Regions from separate parts of the Chroococcidiopsis sp. [FACHB-1243] genome, predicted to be linked through region 1. Evidence: riboswitches for the same ligand, from Rfam matches in the RefSeq annotation. Region 1 holds a riboswitch; the other holds the start of a gene.
What was found. Region 1 has a riboswitch for cobalamin ahead of H6G17_RS29445 (CbtB-domain containing protein). Riboswitches for the same ligand answer to the same signal wherever they lie in the genome.
Positions count from the first base shown of each region.

Region 2: it holds a riboswitch for cobalamin, as region 1 does, so the genes downstream of both, H6G17_RS15375 (sirohydrochlorin chelatase) here and H6G17_RS29445 (CbtB-domain containing protein) in region 1, are expected to answer to the same signal.

Region 1 is NZ_JACJQX010000067.1:421-3,539, forward strand. Features, by position in the region: gene H6G17_RS29440 (hypothetical protein) at 1-922, opposite strand, end outside; gene H6G17_RS29445 (CbtB-domain containing protein) at 965-1,204, opposite strand; cobalamin riboswitch at 1,178-1,327, opposite strand; partial or broken gene H6G17_RS29450 (nitrilase-related carbon-nitrogen hydrolase) at 1,718-2,202, opposite strand; gene H6G17_RS29455 (hypothetical protein) at 2,243-2,533, opposite strand; gene H6G17_RS29460 (DUF411 domain-containing protein) at 2,617-3,119, shown strand, end outside.
Region 2 is NZ_JACJQX010000019.1:6,246-9,364, forward strand. Features, by position in the region: gene H6G17_RS15365 (peroxiredoxin) at 1-419, opposite strand, end outside; gene sipA (regulatory protein SipA) at 456-746, opposite strand; gene H6G17_RS15375 (sirohydrochlorin chelatase) at 958-1,947, opposite strand; cobalamin riboswitch at 1,985-2,187, opposite strand; gene H6G17_RS15380 (Spy/CpxP family protein refolding chaperone) at 2,274-2,753, opposite strand; gene H6G17_RS34140 (hypothetical protein) at 2,728-2,859, opposite strand; gene hemC (hydroxymethylbilane synthase) at 3,010-3,119, shown strand, end outside.

The sequences.
Region 1 (3,119 bases):
CATCGGCAGTACCTTGATAGGCAAAGGCAAGCCAATTGTCCTCAAGCTGAGTCGCTTGAATCTTCAAAAATACGTCAGCTACTGGCTGGCTAGTTTTGGGATCGATGACATTGACTTGGAAGTTTGCAGGTTGTCCGACTGTGGCGCTGACATCTCCAGACAGGCGCAATTGGAGTCCCCCAGACTGTATTGTACTTGGTTGCTCTGACGATGGTGCAGGTTCACTCATGTGGGACATGGGCATAGACATTCCCGACTGAGCAATTTCAGCACTAACGTTGACAAATAATAAGGCAGCGATCGCTACCACTATTGCTCCACTCAACAATAGTCGTACCCGTTGCGGTGCAATTTCTCCAGACTGGAGTTGCTGCCGTTCGCCGATCGCTAAACCGCCGACTACCCCGACAATTAGTAAAATTGCAACCAGGATGCCAAGGTTACGATATTTCAGCCAGTTCTCCGGCACAGTGAGCGTGAGAGTTTGCTTAAACGGGCTAAAGGCATTCTCAAGCGTTGGAGTCACATTGACTAGTAGCTGGTAAGTACCGCGAATCGGTAGCATCTGCTGAATTTGCAGCTTGCCTTTGGGTGCTACTGCTGCCATTTCCAGTAACTTTGTTCCCTCTACTATGGGGAAATCTGTTGTGAACCAAGGATTTTTAGGTGGAGTGAAAATCGTCAAGCCAATTTTGACATTTTCCAAAGGTTGCCCAGATGCATCTAACACTTGCAACTTCAGTAGCGCTGGAGATTGAGGTTTAGTTGCTTCAGCTTCAAAGGGAAAAATCGGGTTGACTCCTGGTTCAGTTGTCAGTCGCACCTTTGGCTGTGCGACTTGAGAAAATCCAGCTAAAACATAAAGAACTATACTCACCAGGCAAATAGCACTAATGAGGGCAGATAACTTGAATTTTGGCATTTCGATTGGTGAATTTCTCTGAAGTGGATGCCTATTTAAGCTTTAATGGCAACTAATTATCAAAGTATGGTGACGTAGAGAATGCACCCGATCGTGAACTGCGGGATAAGTTGTAAAATACACAGTCCAGAGAATTAAAGCGCACAGCGAAACGTAGAGACTCGCTTGCACAGGTGTTGACAAAGTGAAGCGTAGCGCTTGATCCCGAACAGAAGCAATTGACCGAGCCGTCATCACGTACCTCGCAGATGAGTTAAGGGCATTAAAAGTCTCGGCGGGCATCCTGGCTGGGAGTATGAGTGGGATACTCCTTCACAGTTGCGGGACAGCGTTGGGCTTGCACCAAACTTTCCCCGTTACCTCTGGTGACTGACCCCCACCAGAACCGACTTAGTAATCAGACCTTATCATACTTTCTGTCTCACTAACCCAGCATACGACCATGAACTGTTTAAATTAGCATTGTCAGAGAGTGAGAAAGGGAGAGAGGCAAATTATAAAGCGTGACGAGGTGGATTGTCAAACAAATCAGTCGAGTTTGCCCAACAAAACTCACCGCTACCACCGTAATTAGTGTTTCTCCAATCCCATAACCTTTCTATCACGTTAGCTAGTTTTTAACTCTCTTCAACTAAACACCCGCTTTGATTTAACAACATTCACAGTCTACTTTGGAGGAAGGCTTTGCCTACACACCCTGCGGGAACGCTTGTACGCATGGTAGAGCATGACGCTACCACCTAGCACCAGCAAAAACAGCGTTAACCAATCTCCCCAACGCACGTACAGCGTCTAAGTTTGCCGTCGATAAATCGTTGCTGCGTGCAGTTCGTATGCGTTCAGTTGAGATATCCACTTAGTTCTACCGTGGGGAGCGATAATACCAGAATATCCGGTATTAGTAGCTCTTACAGCCCATCGATCGGTTTCAAACGCTGGCATTACATCTTGGGCATGGTGTTGGGCAGGCATTGCTGGGCTGTAATGGGCATTATTAGCAGCACTGAGGATAAACAGCCCTCCGGCAGTTGCCTGATACCGGAAATGCTGAACAAAGGCAGATTCGTAACAAATACTGGCGATCGCTCGACCGAAAGGTGTGTCAAAAAGCTGGCTCGGCTGACCAGCGATTGTGCGAGCATTCAAAGGCGACAGCTACTCGATCGACTTCCATAAAAATTGCTCAAAAGAAATATATTCCCCTATTGGTACTGACTTTACCTTGTTATAGCGAAAGTCTGACCGCCGCCCGTAACAGTAAACAGACTATTGGTAATGCTGTGCACGCTAGTCGCCTCAAACTCCTCAGGTATTCAAAGCTTAGGCAAGGACTTGCGATCGCTGTGGCTCTTGCCCGTTGCTTGATAACAGTCTTAGACTTTCAGCGATCGCTGTAGTTGCTTGAGGCAACTGTCCTAGTTGCTGACAAGCCAACGAAATGTTGCTTACTTGATTTAGCATATCTCTTTGGGCTTGGTGAGCTTCTGCTGCTTGTTGCCAAACTGTCAGTGCTTTGAAAAAATTTCCAGCTTCGTATAGTTCTCTGCCTTGCTGCAACAGTTGCGGTATATTTAGCAAGTTTTTGACGTTGGGAGGATCTTGACTCTTCACTCGTAGCTAAGGGGATTAAGATTGTGAGGACGGGTTACACCATTAGCAACACCAAAAATTTACCATTAGCTGTGAGGTCTCAGATGAAACAAAAACAATCCACTCCCTGGTTACAAAAAAGGTTGTGTCTTACTATGGCAAGTGCTGCTGTTGGGGCAGTGGTAACTGCTTATCCGACAGTAGCAGTGTTGGGGATATCGGCAGGTGATGCTCCTATCAGCAATCCTCAAGCTGTTGCTCAAAAACCTGACGCAATCGCTACTAAACTAGTAACTGTGTATCGCAGTCCCTCCTGTGGATGCTGTGGTGGATGGATTGATTACATGAAAAAACAAGGCTTTCAGACAAAAGACTTGCTAATTTCTGAAATGGGGGCAGTGAAACAAAAGTACAAAGTGCCTGACAAACTGACATCTTGCCACACGGCGATTGTGGATGGATATGTCATCGAAGGACACGTACCAGCCAGTGATATTAAGCGCCTGCTTAAAGAAAAGCCAAATGTAGTAGGCATATCTGTTCCTCAAATGCCTGTAGGTGCTCCTGGCATGGAAGCAGGGGATCGCAGAGATCCATTCACCGTGTT
Region 2 (3,119 bases), on a different contig from region 1:
ATCCACGAACCGTATGCTTTACTCACTTCCCCTGTGGTATCTGCAAGCAGAGGAAATTTTAACCCTTCTGAATCGCAGAATTCGGCATGGGAATCGATAGAATCAGCACTCACGCCAATAATCTGAGCATTTTTGTCAATGTACTTGGGTAAGTCTTGTTGAAAGCGTTTGGCTTCTAGGGTACAGCCTGCTGTAAAGTCCTTGGGATAAAAATAAAGTACGACCCACTGACCGCGCAAGTCGGAAAGGGAAACTTCTCCATCTCCCGTATTGGTAGGTAGGGTAAATTGTGGTGCGGGTTGGTTCACTGGTGGTAGTTTACCCCCAAGCGCTAAGGCTGGGGTAGCAAAATGACACCAAACCAAAATAGACAGGCAACACGCAAAAACAGAGGTTAAAAAAGTTCGACGAAATATCATGATGTCAACTGCAAGTCCAGTTAACATAAGTTTACATTAGTCCTCGCTGCGATCGGCATCCGCAGGTAAAGATGGTTCCACATGAGATGCAGGTGGTGATTCTGGTTCTGATGTGATGCTCTCAATATATTGGCTATCGAGCAGAAAAGTACCGCGATCGAACCGGACGACCCAATATCCCCCAGGACGGCGATCTGTAACTATCCCTTCTTCCCGCAGACGAATTGTATCGGGAGGACGCAGCATCGGCATCGGCTCGGCTGTTTTAATGTAAGGTGGCAAGGCGACAACTCGGACTGTTTCGCCTATGGTGAATTCTTTCGTCATTGGTAATTGGTAATTGGTAATTGGTAATTGGTAATTGGTCGTTGGTCATGAGTCACTAGTTATTCACAAATGACAAATGACGGATGACTAATGACTATAGGCACTCATACTTTGACTTCTGAAATATGCGTAAGTGCGTTACGCGACGCGATCGCACACCCTACTGTACTAATAACCAACCATCATTACCCATTACCTATTACCAAATCCATTATGGAACTTGCCAGATTTTTTGATGATAGTCTACCGCATTAGCGTAAGGATCTACAGGCGGGTGGTGATGGTCGTGGTGATGATGGTGATGGTTGTCGTGGGTGTGGCTATGAGAATGCGTGTCACCTGCTACAGCTGCTAGGCGGAATTTGCACATCTCGCAATTCATCTGGACTTGACCTAAATGAGTTTCGATTTCTCTTTCTCTGAGAATGCTAAATAGGAGCGGATGCAGTCCTATTTCTGGCAAACAGGCGATTTCAATTTGGGGATACTTTTGTTGCTGTTGAGCTGCGACATCAAAAATCTTTTTAACTAGCGTACCCGTAAAGAGAAAGTGAGGTAGAATAACAATCCGTTTGGGTTGATAGAGTAAAGCGCGTTGGAAACCTGCTTCTAAGCGCGGGTGCGTGATGCCGATAAAGCAGGTTTCTACAGTAGAATAGCCGCTACCTTCCCAGAGAATGCGGGCGAGCTTGCAAGCATCGCCATTGGCATCAGGATCGCTAGAACCGCGACCGACAAATAATAATACGGTATCTGCACGCTCAATTTGAGGATGGTCTATGTCTGCCAGACGCGATCGCCACAAATCGAGAATTCCGGGCGTAATGCCAAAATGCCGTCCGTAGTAAAATTTAAGCTGCGGATGTCTGGCTCTAGCGCGATCGAGTTCGTTCGTTACATCAAATTTGTTATGCCGTGCGGCAAACAGTAAAATTGGCAGCACGGAAATTTCTGTAAAACCCTTCTCTACGCATCGATCTACCCCTTCCTGAATTGTTGGTTCTGTCAGTTCCAGAAAGCAGGGTAGAACTGGTCTAGAGGTATCTAAAGCTTGGTATGCAGAGGCAAAATCTAGCAAGCTTTGCCGTCCAGCTTCATCTCTAGTTCCATGACCGATCAGTAATAGAGGACGCTGTAGCGGCAGAGGTGGTAATTGCAAAGAGATATCTTCCAACGGAGTTAAATGGCGATCGCTAAGCATTGAGATTCTAGCTCCTTTCCCGTGCGACGCAGGAAATAGCGTGAGCGGATAACAGCACAGGCATTCTGGCTTACTATTCGTCATCGTTCATCTGTTATCAGTCATTTGCAGTTAGAGCAACAAATGACTAGTGACAAATGACAAGCGACAAAATCATTTACAGCTGCGGCACAGCCTCGGACTTACACCGATGTTTCCCTATGCTATTACAGTTCACTTGTGCCTAGATATCTTAACTGATTTGACCTACAACAAAAATACTGGGGGAGGGGTTATCAGTGACCAGTGCGTAGCAAAAGGTTTATTAATTCCGAATTCCGAATTCCTTAGCGATCGCCTCTTCGTCCCTTCCAGCCTCGTTCTTGTCTCATTTGCTGTAGTTGTTGTTGCTGTTCTGGGGTTAATACTGCGTCAAACTGAGATTTGGCAGATTGACGAATTTGTTGCATTCTATTTTTCTGCTCTGGAGTTAGGTTGAGAGAAGCTAACGCTTCGCGGCGGCGTTGTCTGCTTTCTCTAACGGTTTTGAGTTGTTCCCTCTGTGCTGGTGTCATGACTGCTTCGATTTGAGCGCGGGTATTGCGGCGGATTTCGGCAATTTTATCTCTTTGTTCCTGAGTTAACCCCAGTTTTTCAAATCGAGGTGGAATTTTATCTTGAGCTTGGGCGATTGTTTGTGACGCGGAAGTTTGCGATCCAGGTGCGATAGGTTCAGCTTGAGCTGCTAGCGGTACGGTGGCAATACTCAAGGCGATCGCGCTGGCTAACACAGGAATATGTTTAAATTGTCTGGTGATGAATTGCATGGTAGCGTTCTCTGGCGTTTCTAAGATTTGATATCACCATCATAAAAATCGAAAAACCGCGATCGCCTGTAGAGAAAGTAACGAATATAACTATTACTTTAGTCATGATGGTGAGGAGCGAGGAGAATTTTGTAGAGACGATACATGTATCGTCTCTACACTGACAACTGACAACTGACAACTGACTCCATTGGGTGCAGTCCTGCGGTAGTCTAGATCGAGTGACTCAGATTTAAGCTATAAATGCTGCTTTAGTATGTCCTCCAACGCCTCACCCACGGTCTCCAGCCCTGCCCGCACAATTCGCATTGGTTCGCGCAAGAGCCAGTTGGCTTTAGTTCAAACTTATTGGGTGCAAGAACAACT